DNA from 2 places in the Pseudorhodoferax sp. genome. Region 1 is predicted to be linked to the other one. Evidence: predicted binding sites of a transcription regulator. Region 1 holds the regulator's gene; the other holds the start of a gene.

Region 1 (7,551 bases):
CGCCACCGACTTGCCGGAGCCGGACATGCCGGTGATCAGCACGATCTCGAGCGGGCCGGCCTGCCTCATGCCGCCCCCAGCATCTCGCGGGCATGGGCCAGCGTGGTGCCCGACAGCCGTTCGCCGCCGAGCATGCGGGCCACCTCGGCGGCGCGCTGCTCGCCCCGCACCTCGGCCACGCGGCTCAGCGTGGCCGCGCCTTCGCGCTGCTTGGACACGACCAGGTGGTGGTCGGCGCAGGCCGCGACCTGCGGCAAGTGCGTGACGGCCAGCACCTGGCGCTCGGCGCCCAGCTGCTTCATGAGCCGGCCCACGGTCTCGGCCACGGCGCCGCCGACGCCGGAGTCGACCTCGTCGAAGATCAGCGTGGGCGCGCCGCCGAGCGAGCTGGTGGTGACGGCGATGGCCAGCGCAATGCGCGACAGCTCACCGCCCGAGGCCACCTTGGCGACCGGGCGCGGCGTGCTGCCGGCATGGCCGGCGACCAGGAACTGCACCTCTTCCAGGCCCTGCGAGGACGGCTCCGCCAACGGCTCCAGCGCGACCGCGAAGCGCCCGCCCTGCATGCCCAGCGCCTGCATCGCGGCCGTGACGGCCTTGGCCAGCTTCGGCCCGGCCAGCGCGCGAGCCTTGCCGACGCGCCGGGCCTCGGCCTCGAAGGCGGCGAAGGCGGCGCGCTCGGCCGCCTGCAGCACGTCCAGGTCGGCGGCCGCGTCCAGGCGCGCCAATTCTTCCTTCCAGCCGGCCCACAGCGCGGGCAGATCCGCCGGCGGGCGCTTGTAGCGCCGCGCCAGGCCCATCCACAGGCCCAGGCGTTCGTCCAGCACGGCCAGGCGGCCGGGGTCCAGCTCGGTGCGGCGCAGGCTGGCATGCAGGGTGTGCAGCGCGTCTTCGGCCTGGGCCAGGCTGGCGGCCAGTACTTCGGCCATCGCGCCGTATTCGGGCGCCACGTGCTGCTGGTCGGCCAGCACCGACTGCGCGCGCGCCAGGCCTCGCAGCGCGCCCTGGTCGTCGTCTTCCAGCGCCGCGATCGCGCTGTGCAGCGCATCGAGCAGCGCCTGGGCGTTCGAGAGCCGCCCATGGTCGGCGTTCAGGCTGTCCCATTCGTCGATGCCGGGGGCCAGCTTGTCGACTTCGGCGATCTGCCAGGCCAGGCGCTCGCGTTCGCGCTGCAGCGAATCCTGCGCGGTGCGCGCGTCGTCCAGCGTGCGCAGGGCGGTGCGCCAGCCAGCCCACAGGCGTTCCAGCGGCGCCACGTCCAGCCCGGTGTAGGCGTCCAGCAACGCGCGCACGCTGGCCGGGCGGGTGAGGCTCTGCCAGGCATGCTGGCCGTGGATGTCGAGCAGCAGGTCGCCCAGTTCGCGCAGCTGCGCGGCGGTCGCGGCGCTGCCGTTGATCCAGGCGCGGCTCCTGCCCTGGGCGTCGATGCTGCGGCGCAGCAGCAGCGTGTCGGCAGCGTCGAAGCCGGACTGCTGCAGCCAGCCGGCAACGGCCGGCGTGGCATCGAATTCCGCACTGACCTCACTGCGCGGCGCGCCGCCTTCCCGCACCACGCCGGCATCCGCGCGTGCGCCGAGCGCCAGCTGCAGCGCGTCGACCAGGATGGACTTGCCGGCCCCGGTCTCGCCGGTCAGCACCGTGAAGCCGGCCGCCAGGTCCAGCTCGAGCTCGCGCACGATCACGAAGTCGCGCAGGTGCATGCGCCGCAGCATGTCAGTTCTCCACGGCGCCGGCGCGCCGCCCGCAAGGCATGCAACTGGACGGCAAGCAGTGGTTCGAAAGGCCCAGGCCATGCCAACGGGCGCCGCGGGCCGGCTTTGCCGGACCGCAGGCGTGCCTTGCGGGCCGCAGCGGCTCCGGAGGAGCGGCCTCGGCGGACCGTCGAAGCCTGCGCAGGCAGGCTTGGAGCCGCGACCCTCCGTCCCCTGGGGGTTGGCGCAGCATGCGGCGCGGAGACTGGGGGTGGTTCATTTCAGGCGCCCCCGTTCCAGTGCAGCTTGACCCGCAGCGTGTCGAAGTAGTGCCAGCCCTTGGGATGCAGGAAGCGCACGCAGTGCTGCGAACGCCGGACCGTGATGCGATCGCCCTGCTGCAGCGCGGCCAGCGATTGCATGTCGAAGTTCGCGCTGGCGTCGCGCTCGGACACCAGCTCGATCGCCACCTCGGCCGGATCGGCCAGCACCAGCGGCCGGTTGGACAGCGTGTGCGGCGCGATCGGCACCAGCACCCAGCCGGGGATCGACGGATGCATCAGCGGCCCGCCGGCCGACAGCGCGTAGGCCGTGGAGCCGGTCGGCGTGGCGATGATCAGGCCGTCGCAGCGCTGGTTGGAGACGAAGTGCCCGTCGATCTCGATGCGCAGTTCCACCATGCCCGAGGTCGCGCCGCGGTTGACGACCACGTCGTTCATGGCCCGCGCGTCGAACACGCATGCGCCGTCGCGCAGTACGCGCGCGTGCATCAGGCTGCGGTGGTCCTCCTCGTAGGCGCCGGCCAGCATCGGCGCCAGCGCGGCCTGGTAGCCGTCGATCGGGATGTCGGTGATGAAGCCCAGCCGGCCCTGGTTGATGCCGATCAGCGGCACGCCGTAGGGGGCGAGCTGCCGGCCGATGCCCAGCATCGTGCCGTCGCCGCCGACGACCAGCGCCAGGTCGCATTGCTCGCCGATCGCCTGGACGTCCAGCGCCTCGAACTCGGTCAGCCCGGTGCTGGCCTGGACCTGGCGGTCCAGCACCACCTCGCAGCCCTGGCGGATCAGGAACTGCGCGATCTCGCGCAACGCGCCGGGCGGCGTCGGCGTCGATCCGCCGAAGGCCGAAGGCTGGTACTTGCCGAACAGCGCGACGCGGCGGAATGTGGGGTTCATCCGACAAATTTACCTCACTAGAATGGGCCGATGCTGGATGATCGCGCCAAGTTGCTGATGAAAGCGCTGGTCGAGCGCTACATCGCCGACGGCCAGCCCGTCGGTTCGCGCACCCTGTCCAAGGCCTCCGGGCTGGACCTGTCGCCGGCCACCATCCGCAACGTGATGTCCGATCTGGAGGACATGGGCCTGATCGCCAGCCCGCACACCTCGGCCGGGCGGGTGCCCACGGCGCGCGGCTACCGGTTGTTCGTGGACACCATGCTGACCGTCCAGCGCGACGGGCTGCAGCCCCCCGAACTGGTCGCCGAGCAGCCGCAGAAGGTCATCGCCAATGCGGCGCAGCTGCTGTCCAACCTGTCGCAGTTCGTCGGCGTGGTGCTGGCGCCGCGGCGCGCCTCGGTGCTGCACCACATCGAGTTCCTGCGGCTGTCGGAGCGGCGCGTGCTGGTCATCATCGTCTCGCCCGATGGCGACGTGCAGAACCGCGTGCTGTTCACCGAGGTGGACTACACCCAGTCGCAGCTGGTCGAGGCGGCCAACTACCTGAACGCCCACTACGCCGGCTTGGCGTTCGAGCAGGTGCGCGACCGGCTGGCCGGCGAGGTCGAGCGCCTGCGGGCCGAGATCGCCACGCTGATGCAGGCGGCCGTCAGCATCGATGCCCAGGCGGGCCAGCCGGCGGGCGAGGTCGTGATCTCGGGCGAGCGCAACCTGCTGGCCGTCAGCGATTTCTCCAGCGACATGCGCAACCTGCGCCGCGCGTTCGACCTCTTCGAGCAGAAGACCCAGCTGCTGCGGCTGCTGGATGTCTCCAGCCGTGCCGAGGGCGTGCGCATCTTCATCGGCGGCGAGAGCAGCGTCGTGCCGATCGAAGAGCTGTCGGTGGTCAGCGCGCCGTACGAGGTCGACGGCCAGGTGGTCGGCACGCTGGGCGTGATCGGGCCCACGCGCATGCCCTACGACCGCATGATCCAGATCGTGGACATCACGTCCAAGCTGGTCAGCAATGCGCTGAGCCGGCCGCGCTGAGCCTCTCCTACAATCCCGGGCGCCCGCGCTGGCCGCCTGGGACCCTAGCTCATGCTGGTTAGAGCAGCGGACTCATAATCCGTTGGTGCCGAGTTCGACTCTCGGGGGTCCTACCAAATTCCATGCCGGTTGTGTGTCGTGGTCGACACGATTGGTGGCACGGCACGTGCTATTCTTTTTGCGAACCTGTCGCGCAAGCGGCCAGATCTCCATTGCCGGCACGCGCCGGTCCTGTTTCGGGCTCCACCCATATGATTCTTGTCACCGGAGGCGCCGGCTACATCGGCTCCCATGTCTGTGTCGAACTGCTCCAGGCGGGCCAGGCCGTCACGGTATTCGACAACTTCAGCAACAGCAACCCCGAGTCCCTGGCGCGCATCGAGCGCATCACCGGCAAGGCACCGGCGCTGGTGCGTGGCGACATCCGCGACCGCGCGGCGCTGGAGCAGGCGATCCGGGACAGCGGCGCCGGCGCCGTGATCCATTTCGCCGGCCTGAAGGCCGTCGGCGAGTCGGTCGAGAAGCCGCTGGACTACTACGACAACAACGTCGTCGGCACGCTCCGGCTGCTGGAGGCGATGCGCGCCTGCGACGTGCGCCAGCTGGTGTTCAGCTCGTCGGCGACGGTCTACGGCGATCCGCAGCGCCTGCCGCTGACCGAGGACCATCCGCTGTCGGCCACCAATCCCTATGGCCGCAGCAAGCTGATGATCGAGGACATGCTGCGCGACCTGGAGCGCAGCGACCCGAGCTGGCGCATCGCGATCCTGCGCTACTTCAACCCGGTCGGCGCGCACGCCAGCGGGCTGATCGGCGAGGATCCGCGCGGCGTGCCGAACAACCTGATGCCCTACGTGGCCCAGGTCGCGATCGGCCGGCGCGAGCAGCTGCAGGTCTGGGGCGACGACTATCCGACGCCCGACGGCACCGGCGTGCGCGACTACATCCACGTCGTGGACCTGGCCATCGGCCACCTGCGGGCGCTGGAGCGGCTGCAGTCGCGCGCCGGCGGCGTGACCGTGAACCTGGGCACCGGCACCGGCTACAGCGTGCTCGACATGGTGCGCGCCTTCGAGCAGGCCAGCGGCCGGCCCGTGCCCTACAAGATCGCGCCGCGCCGTGCTGGCGACGTGGCTTCCTGCTATGCGGACCCGGCTGCCGCGGCCGAGCAACTGGGCTGGCGCGCCGAGCGCGGCCTGGTCGCCATGTGCCAGGATGCCTGGCGCTGGCAGAGCCAGAACCCGAACGGCTACGCGCGCTGATTTCCTGAACCGCCTGTCGAGAAACGAACGTCCGATGCTGATCCAACCCGTCGTCCTGTCCGGAGGCTCCGGCACCCGTCTGTGGCCGCTGTCGCGCGAGAAATATCCCAAGCAACTGCTGCCGCTGATCGGCGACGATTCCCTGCTGCAGGCCACGGTGCGGCGGGTCGAGGGCCTGCAGGGAGCCGAACTGGCGCCGCCGATGGTGGTGTCGAACGAGGAATACCGCTTCGTGATCGCCGAGCAGCTGCGGCTGATGGGCAAGCCCGGCACCATCGTGCTGGAGCCCGCCGGCCGCAACACGGCGCCAGCGCTGACGCTGGCGGCGCTGGTCGCACGGCGCGACGGTGCCGACCCGGTGCTGCTGGTGATGCCGGCCGACCACGTGATCGTGGACGTGCAGGCGTTCCAGGCTGCCGTGGCCGAGGGTGCGTGCCTGGCCGATGCCGGCGCCGTGGTCACGTTCGGCATCACGCCGGACACGCCCGAGACCGGCTACGGCTACATCCAGTCCGGCGCTCCCTACGCGGATGGCGCGGGCGGTGCGCGCCTGATCGCGCGCTTCGTCGAGAAGCCCGACCGCGCCACGGCCCAGGGCTACCTGGACGCCGGCGGCTACGCCTGGAACAGCGGCCTGTTCATGCTCAAGGCGTCCAACTGGCTGGCGGCCATCGGCGCCTGCCGGCCCGACATCCTGGCGGCCTGCGACAGCGCCTGGAGCAAGGGTTCAGCCGACGGCGAGTTCCTGCGCGTGGACAAGGTCGCCTTCGCCGCCTGCCCCAGCGACTCGATCGACTACGCGGTCATGGAGCGCCTGACCGCGGGCGCCGAAGGACTGCCGGCCGGCGTGGTGCTGCCGCTGTCGGCCGGTTGGTCCGACGTGGGCGCCTGGGACGCGCTGTGGCAGGTGCTGCCCAAGGACGGCGACGGCAACGTGGTCCAGGGCGACGTGCTGCTGCACGACAGCCACAACACGCTGGCGCTGTCCGAGGGCCGCCTGGTCGCCTGCGTGGGCGTGGACGACCTGGTGGTCGTCGAGACGGCCGACGCCGTGCTGGTCGCGCGCAAGGACAGGACGCAGGACGTCAAGAAGATCGTCGAGGCCCTCAAGCGCGATGGCCGCAGCGAAGGGCAGCTGCATCGCAAGGTGTTCCGCCCCTGGGGCTGGTACGACAGCGTGGACAACGGCGCGCGCTTCCAGGTCAAGCGCATCGTGGTCAAGCCCGGCGGCCAGCTGTCGCTGCAGATGCACCACCACCGGGCCGAGCACTGGATCGTGGTGTCGGGCACGGCCAAGGTCACGCGCGACAAGGAGACCTACCTGGTGTCCGAGAACGAGTCCACCTACATCCCGCTCGGCGCCACGCACCGGCTGGAAAACCCGGGGCGTCTGCCGCTGGAGATGATCGAGGTGCAGTCCGGCAGCTACCTGGGCGAGGACGACATCGTGCGCTTCGAGGACGTCTACGGCCGCTCGCAGTGATGCGCTGAGACCGGCGGCAGGCGAGCGCATGCCGCCGCCGGCGCCCGTCAGCCGGTGTTGCGCAGCCCGGCCGAGATGCCGTTGATGCAGATGTGGATGCCGGTGCGCACGCGCTCGTCCGCCTTGCCTTCGCGGTAGCGGCGCACCAGCTCGACCTGCAGGTGGTGCAGCGGGTCGATGTACGGGAAGCGGTGGCGGATCGAGCGCTGCAGCGCCGGGTTGCCGGACAGCCGCTGCTTCTCGCCGGTGATCTGCGCCAGCGCCTGCGCCGTGCGCAGCCACTCGGCCTCGATCATGCCGAACACCTTCCGGCGCAGCCTGGCGTCGCCCACCAGCTCGGCGTAGCGCGAGGCCAGCGCCAGGTCGCTCTTGGCCAGCACCATGTCCATGTTGGACAGCAGCGTGCGGAAGAACGGCCACTGGCGGTACATCTTCTGCAGCAGCGCGAGCCGTTCCTTGGCGCCGGATGCCTTCCTGCGGCTGCCGCTGCTGGCATCGTCCTGCTGCCCGGTGCCGGCCAGGAAGGCCTCCACGGCCGAGCCGAAGCCGTACCAGCCCGGCAGCGTCAGCCGGCACTGGCCCCAGCTGAAGCCCCAGGGGATCGCACGCAGGTCCTCGATCTTCTGGGTGGCCTTGCGCGAGGCCGGGCGCGAGCCGATGTTCAGCTCGGCGATCTCGCGGATCGGCGTGGACTCGAAGAAGTAGTCGGTGAAGCCCGGCGTCTCGTAGACCAGTTGGCGGTAGGCGCGCATGCTGGCGTCGGACAGCGCGGCGGCGGCGTCCAGGAAGGCCGGCGTGGCGGCCTTGGTCGGCTGCAGCAGCGTGGCCTCCAGCGTGGCGGCGACCAGCGTTTCCAGGTTGCGCCGGCCGATTTCCGGGTTGGCGTACTTGGAGCCGATCACCTCGCC
Region 2 (7,551 bases), 1.5 Mb from region 1:
CTGCGCGGGGCGGCCGCGCGCACGGTGATCGGATTGTCGGCATGGCCTGCCACGGGCGTGGACAGCTTGCGCGTCATCGTGTAGCGGCCCGGCAGGAGTTCGATGACCTCGCCGGGGCGGGCGTTCTGCATGGCCCGCTGCAGCTCTTCCAGCGAGGCGACCTGGACCGTCGCGGCCGGTGCCGGCACGCCCAGCAGCGGGGTTTCGAGCGGCTTCCCCTCCCGATAGCGCACCGGCGGAAGGCCGGAGGCTTGCACGCCTTTGCCGAGCGTCGACAGCTCCGCCGGGACCGGGCGCTCGACCTGCGACCGGAGCAGGCCGATCACCGGCAGCGCCAGGGCTTCGAGCTTGGTGTGGCCGTACAGGCGAAATTCGAGGTAGCGCAGCAACTCCCCGGGCATGCGGTCCAGCTGGCGATAGGCGAACCACGCGCCGCCCAGGCCAAGTGCCAGCGCGGCCGCCGCCGCGCTCCATCCCAGCGTGCGGAACCGCCGCTTGCGGGCGGCGGGGCGGGTGGCTTCGGTGCGCGGCATGCGGTGCTCCTGGCGTGACGGCGGAACGGATCGGGCCCCGTCACTCCGCCTTGATGCCCTGCGACACGATCACGCCGCCCAGCAGCGCCGTGTCTGCCCGCATGCGGTTCGCCAGCCCTTCCGGCGAGGAGCCGACCACCTGCCAGCCCTGCTGGAACAGCCGCTCGCGCATGTCGGGCGTGCGCACGATGTCGCCGATCAGCGCGGACAGCCGCGCGACGATCGCCGCCGGCATCGAGGCCGGCGCGGCCACGGCGTTCCAGATCTCCAGCTGGAAGCCGCGCACGCCGGCATCGGCCAGGCTGGCCAGTTCCGGCACCAGCGGGCTGCGGCCGGCCGAGGTGATGCCGATGGCCTTGAGCTTGCCGGCGCGCACCTGCGCCATCGCCAGCGCCGGCGGCAGCAGCGCCATCTGGATCTGGCCGGCGATCATCGCGGTGATCGCCTGCGGGTTGCCGGGATAGGGCACGTGCACCGGCGCGATGCCGCTCCTGGCCTTCAGCAGCTCCATGCCGATGTGGCCGACCGTGCCCACGCCGGGCGTGCCGTAGTTCCAGCGGTCGCCGGCGGCGCGCGCGGCGGCGAAGAATTCCTGGGGCGTGCTGCCCGGCGTGTCGATCCCGGCCGCCAGCACCAGGGGCGCCGTGCCCAGCAGGCTCACCGGCGCCAGGTCGCGCGCCGGGTCGTAGGGCGTCTTGGCGTTCAGCAGCTTGGCGATCGTCAGGTTGCCGTTGATCATCAGGCCGATGGTGTGCTCGTCGGTGGCACGCGCCACCTGGTCGGCCGCGATGTTGCCGCCGGCGCCCACGCGCGACTCCACGATGACCGGCTGCCCCAGCGCGCGCGACAGCGGCTCGGCCAGCGCCCGCGCGGTCAGGTCCGGCGAGGAACCGCCCGGAAAGCCGACGAGGATCCGCAAGGGCTTGTTCGGCCAGTGGCCGCTCTGGGCCAGCGCCCAGGGTGCGAGGCCGGCCAGCGGGGCGCCCAGCAGGGCTCGGCGGGACAGGGTCATTCGGGTCTCCTTGTGGTGATGGTGGGTGATGATCGGCTAAAAAAAACGCCAGCGCACCGGCGCTGGCGTCTTGCGGACGGAAGGTGCCGCGGGCACGTCAAGCGTAATACGCCAGCGCCTTCTTCATCTTCTTCATGGCCGCGGCCTCGATCTGGCGGATGCGCTCGGCGCTCACGCCATAGTCGGCGGCCAGCTCGTGCAGCGTCATGCCGCCCGAGCCGTCGTCGTTGACCTTGAGCCAGCGCTCCTCGACGATGCGCCGGCTGCGCGGGTCCAGCCCGGCCAGCGCGGTGCTGATGCCGTCGCTGGCCAGCCGGTCGCGCTGGCGCGCCTCGATCTGCGCGGTTGGCTCCTGCCGGCCGTCGGCCAGGTAGGCGATCGGGCCGTAGGCTTCCTCGCCGCCGTCGGCCGGGCCCGGGTCCAGTACCACGTCGCCGCCGGCCAGGCGCGCTTCCATCTCGATCACGTCCTCGCGCTTGACGCTCAACTGCTCGGCCATGGCCGCGATCTCGCCGTCCGACAGCGTGTCGCGGTGCGTGGCGCCGTCGGCGGCCTCGGCCTTGAAACCCTGCTTCATCGAGCGCAGATTGAAGAACAGCTTGCGCTGGGCCTTGGTGGTCGCCACCTTGACCATGCGCCAGTTCTTCAGGATGTACTCGTGCATTTCGGCCTTGATCCAGTGCAGCGCATAGCTGACCAGACGCACGCCCTGGTCGGGGTCGAAGCGCTTGACGGCCTTCATCAGGCCCACGTTGCCTTCCTGGATCAGGTCGCCGTGCGGCAGGCCGTAGCCCAGGTACTGCCGGGCCACGGACACCACCAGGCGCAGGTGCGACAGCACCAGCTTGCCGGCGGCTTCCAGGTCGTTGTCGTTCTTCAGCTGGCGCGCGTACTGCTGCTCCTCTTCCACGGAGAGCATGGGCAGCCGGTTGACCGCCGAGATGTAGGCGTCCAGGTTGCCCAGCGGGGGAACCAGGGACCACGGGTTGGCGGCGGTGAGCGCGGTGGACACGGTTCCAGTTTGATGACTCATACCAGATTCCTTTCCTTGGTGGACCATGTTAGCACTCTCATATGAAGAGTGCTAAAGACGGTGCGAAAGCAGGTTCTGCACTCGGGTTAACCCTGTTGGCAGATCTGGCGTGTTGGACTTGTCCGGCGGAAAAGGGTTCCCCATGGGCGCTGCCGGCGGCCTGGGCCAGAATGCACGCCGTCCCCAGCCCCTCCTGCCTGCGACCATGTCCACTCCCGCACCGACCGCCGCCGAGCCCCGCCTGACCTCCCTGTCCCACGGCGGCGGCTGCGGCTGCAAGATCGCGCCCGGCGTGCTGTCCGAGATCCTGCGGCACCAGGGCGGCGGACTGCCGGTGCCGCCGGAGCTGCTGGTCGGCATCGAGACCTCGGACGACGCGGCCGTCTACCGGCTCAACGACCAGCAGGCGCTGGTCGCGACGACCGACTTCTTCATGCCCATCGTGGACGACCCGTTCGACTTCGGCCGCATCGCCGCGACGAACGCGATCTCCGACGTCTACGCCATGGGCGGCCGGCCGATCCTGGCGCTGGCGCTGGTCGGCATGCCGGTCAACGTGCTGTCCACCGCGACCATCGCCCGCATCCTGGCCGGCGGGCAATCGGTCTGCCAGGCGGCCGGCATCCCGGTCGCCGGCGGGCACACCATCGATTCGGTCGAGCCGATCTACGGCCTGGTGGCGCTGGGCCTGGTGCACCCGGACAAGCTGCGCCGCAACACCGGCGCGCGGCCCGGCGACCGGCTGGTGCTGGGCAAGCCGCTGGGCGTGGGCGTGCTGTCGGCCGCGTTCAAGAAGGAACGGCTCGATGCCGCCGGCTACGCCCGCATGCTGGAGACCACGACGCGGCTGAACACCCCCGGCCCGGCGCTGGCCGAACTGCCCGGCGTGCACGCGCTGACCGACGTCACCGGCTTCGGCCTGGCCGGCCACGGCCTGGAACTGGCGCGCGGCGCCGGCTGCCGCGTGGTGCTGGACTGGGCGCGCGTGCCGGTGCTGGACGGCGTGCGCGCGCTGGTCGCCGCCGGCTGCGTGACCGGCGCCTCCGGCCGCAACTGGGCCGGCTACGGCGCCGAGGTCGCGCACGCCCTGCCGGCCGCCGAGCAGGCGCTGCTGACCGACCCGCAGACCAGCGGCGGCCTGCTGGTGGCCTGCGCGCCCGACAGCGTCGGGGACGTGCTGGCGCTGTTCCGGGCGCAGGGCTTCGCGGCCGCGGCCGAGATCGGCGAGGTGCAGCCCTGGACCGAAGGGCCGCGGCTGGTCGTGCGCTAGGGGCCGGGCGATGCCGCGCTACGTCGCGTTGCTGCGAGGCGTCAGTCCGCAGAACTGCAGCATGCCGGCGCTGCGCCGCAGCCTGGAGGCCGCCGGCTTCGCGCGCGTGCGGACCGTGCTGTCCAGCGGCAATGCCGTGTTCGATGCGGACGAGGCGCCGGAGGCGGTGCTGGCGCAGCGCGTCGAGGCGGCCCAGCAGGCGGGCCTGGGGCGCCGCTTCGCGACCATCGTGCGGTCGGTGGACGCGCTGCAGGCCCTGCTGGCCGGCGATCCGTTCGCCCCGTTCGGCTTTCCGCCGCAGGCCAAGCGCGTGGTCAGCTTCCTGCGCGCGCCGCGCGCGTCCCGGGTCCCGCTGCCGCTGACCCGCGGCTGCGCCACCGTGGCCTGCCAGGTCGGCGCCGAGGCGTTCACCGCCTACCTGCCCGGCGAGGGGCCGGTCTTCATGCAGCTGATCGAGCAGGCCTTCGGCGTGGACGTGACGACCCGCACCTGGGACACCGTGCGCAAGTGCGCGCAGGCGTAGCCGGCCGTCAGGCCGCGCCGCGCCCGTGCCGGCTCGACCCGCGCACCAGCAGCCGGCCCTGCAGCACCACGCGGCGCGGCGCGCGCCCGGGCTCGGCCAGCCGCTGCAGCAGCAGTTCGGCCGCGCTGCGGCCGAGTTCCTGCGTCGGCTGGGCCAGCACGGTGATGGCCGGCTCGGGCATCGTGGTCCAGTCGTTGTCGTCGAAGCCGGCCAGCGCCACCTCGGCCGGCACCCGCAGGCCGCTGGCCCGTAGCGCGCGCCAGGCGCCCAGCAGCAGCAGGCCGCTGGTGGCCAGCAGCGCATCGGGCCGCCGGTCCGCCGGCTCGGCCAGCAGCTGCGCGGCGCCGGCCTGGCCGGCCTGCGCGTCCGGCCGCAGCGGCAGCACGCGCGGCGCCAGGCCGGCTTTGCGCAGCGCCGCCTCGTAGCCGGCCTGGCGCTCGCGGCCGGTGCTGCTGTGCGCGCCGGCCAGCAGCGCGATGCGGCGGCAGCCTTCGGCCGCGAGGTGGGCCGCCAGCGTGTGCGCGGCGGCGGCGTTGTCCAGCAGCGCGGCGTCGCAGGCGGTGGCGGCCGGGGCGCGGTCCACCATCACCAGCGGAAACGGCCAGGGGCCGCCCGGGAAGCCCGGGCGCTGCGTGAACTCCAGCGTCGGCGCCAGGATCACGCCGCTGGCGCGCTCGTCGGCCATCAGCTCCAGGTACGACTGCTCCTTGGCCGGGTCCTCGTCGCTGTTGCACAGGATCAGCCGCAGCCCGGCGGCGTAGGCCACGTCTTCCACGGCGCGGCCGATCTCGGTGAAGAACGGGTTGCGGATGTCGGCCACCACCAGCCCGATCAGCGAGGTGCGGCGCTGGCGCAGCCGGCGCGCCGCCAGGCTGGGCCGCCAGCCCAGCTCGGCGATGGCCTGCTGCACGCGCGCGCGCAGCGCCGGGCGCACGGCCTCGGCGTCGGTCAGCACGCGCGAGACCGTGGTCGTGGACACGCCGGCGCGCGAGGCCACGTCCTTGATGCTGGGCTGGCCGGGCACCGCGAGCGGGGGGGCGGAAGACATGCGCGGCGGATTCCTGGTATCGATTCCTGGATTCTGGGGCGATGTCTGCGCCCGGAGAATGTTCTTTCGCCTAGTGTTTACCCTTGGTTTGTACGCTGCAGCAGGCGAATCCGGTGGACATCATGGACGGTCGCCGGAATAATTTCTGGAATCGATTCCATTTCGCAGGAGACTCGCTTGGACACCCTGGCCCTCACTCCCGTCGAGGTCCGCCTGGCCGCCCGGCCGGCCGACCGCGACGATGCCGTGCGCAGCGCCGGCGCTCTGCTGGTGCAGGCCGGCTTCTGCGACGCCGGCTATGTCGACAGCCTGCTGCGGCGCGAGCAGGTCGCCACCACCTGGCTGGGCCAGGGCGTGGCCATCCCGCACGGCATGGTCGAGGACAAGGGCCTGGTGCGCCGCACCGGCCTGGCGGTGCTGCAGGTGCCGCAGGGCGTGGCCTGGGGCAGCGCCGACAAGCCGGTGCACCTGGTCGTGGCGATCGCCGCCGCGTCCGACGAGCACATCGCCGTGCTGCGCCGGCTGACCCGGCTGATGCGTGACGCGGCCCGCATCGAGCAGCTGGTGCACACCCCGCGCGCCGAGGACATCGTGGCCGCGCTGACCAGCGATGCCGCGCCCGACGCCGCCGCGGCCGCCGCTGCCCCGGCGCAGGATTTCCCGCTCGGCGTGGACCTCACGCTGAACTACCCCAACGGCCTGCACGCCCGCCCGGCCGGCCAGTGGGCGCAGCTGGCCGCGCGCTTCCAGTCCGCGCTGCGCGTGCGCCATGCCGACGCCGTGGCCGACGCCCGCAACATGGCCGCGCTGCTGAGCCTGGGCGCCGGCCGTGGCGCCGCGCTGCGCCTGTCGGCCCAGGGGCCGGACGCCGAGGCGGCGGTGGCCGCGCTGCGCGACCTGGTCGTGCGCCTGGGCGAGGAGGAGACCCGCCAGGCCGAGCTGGCCGCCGCGCGCCAGTCGCAGGCGCAAGGCCTGGGCCGGCTGCTGGGCGGCTGGCAGCCGGCCGCGCGCCAGACCATCGGCGGCATCGCCGCCAGCCCCGGCCTGGTGATCGGCACGCTGGTCAGCGCCGAGGCCCGTGCGCTGGACGTGCCCGACACGCACCAGGGCGTGGCCGCCGAGGCCGCGCTGCTGGACCGCGCGCTGAACGCCGCCGCGGCCCAGATCCAGCGCCTGGCCGACGACGCGCGCGGCCAGGGCCGGGCCGAGCAGGCCGGCATCTTCGACGCCCACGGCCAGATGCTGCGCGACGCCGTGCTGCTGCGCGACGTCAGCCGCCTCGTGGTGCAGGGCCATGGCGCGGCCTGGGCCTGGCGCCACGTGCTGGCCGAGCGCGTGGCCGTGCAGCGCGCGCTGCCGGACGCGCTGCTGGCCGCCCGCGCCGCCGACCTGCAGGACGTCGGCGAGCGCGTGCTGCGCCACCTGCTGGGCCGCGGCGAGGAAGCCGCCGCGGGCGTGGACCCGGCCTCCTGGCCGCGCGACACGCTGCTGCTGGCCGACGACCTGTCGCCCTCGGTCACCGCGCAGATCGACGTGCAGCGCGTCAAGGGCTTCTGCACCGCGCGCGGCGGCCCCACGGCGCACACCGCGATCCTGGCGCGCGCGCTGGGCCTGCCGGCGGTGGTCGCGGCCGGCGCCGGCGTGCTGCAGCTGCCGCCGGGCGAGCGCGCGATCCTCGACGGCTACCGCGGCCAGCTCCACGTCGCGCCGACCGAGGCCGCGCTGGCCGAGACCGAGGCCATGATCGAGCGCCTGGCCCGCCACCAGGCCGAGGAGGCCGCCAGCCGCCTGCAGCCGGCCACCACCACCGACGGCCACCACGTCGAGATCGCCGCCAACGTGAACCGCGCCGACCAGGTGCCGCGCGCGCTGGAGCAGGGCGCCGAGGGCGTGGGCCTGATGCGCACCGAGTTCCTGTTCCTCGAACGCGACCACGTGCCCGACGAGGAAGAGCAGTTCGCCGTCTACCGCGACATGGCGCAGGCCCTGGCCGGCCGGCCGCTGATCGTGCGCACGCTGGACATCGGCGGCGACAAGCAGGTGCCGCACCTGAACCTGCCGGTGGAGGAGAACCCCTTCCTCGGCGTGCGCGGCGCGCGGCTGTGCCTGCAGCGCGACGACCTGTTGCTGCC

What was found. The regulator HrcA, encoded in region 1, represses chaperone genes, less so after heat shock. The targets are predictions, from matches to a motif close to TTAGCACTCNNNNNNNNNGAGTGCTAA.
Region 2: rpoH (RNA polymerase sigma factor RpoH) is a predicted target of HrcA. The motif match lies at 2,607-2,633, and genes of this name have one in related genera.

Annotation. Positions count from the first base shown of each region.
Region 1 is NZ_JASGJZ010000001.1:1,003,167-1,010,717, reverse strand. Features, by position in the region: gene rapZ (RNase adapter RapZ) at 1-69, opposite strand, end outside; gene recN (DNA repair protein RecN) at 66-1,712, opposite strand; gene QM782_RS04815 (NAD kinase) at 1,973-2,866, opposite strand; gene hrcA (heat-inducible transcriptional repressor HrcA) at 2,897-3,898, shown strand; tRNA gene QM782_RS04805 (tRNA-Ile) at 3,937-4,014, shown strand; gene galE (UDP-glucose 4-epimerase GalE) at 4,150-5,160, shown strand; gene QM782_RS04795 (mannose-1-phosphate guanylyltransferase/mannose-6-phosphate isomerase) at 5,195-6,643, shown strand; gene ppc (phosphoenolpyruvate carboxylase) at 6,691-7,551, opposite strand, start outside.
Region 2 is NZ_JASGJZ010000001.1:2,477,427-2,484,977, forward strand. Features, by position in the region: gene QM782_RS11740 (hypothetical protein) at 1-533, opposite strand, end outside; gene QM782_RS11745 (Bug family tripartite tricarboxylate transporter substrate binding protein) at 574-1,545, opposite strand; gene rpoH (RNA polymerase sigma factor RpoH) at 1,643-2,578, opposite strand; gene selD (selenide, water dikinase SelD) at 2,784-3,848, shown strand; gene QM782_RS11760 (DUF1697 domain-containing protein) at 3,859-4,371, shown strand; gene QM782_RS11765 (LacI family DNA-binding transcriptional regulator) at 4,379-5,419, opposite strand; gene ptsP (phosphoenolpyruvate--protein phosphotransferase) at 5,606-7,551, shown strand, end outside.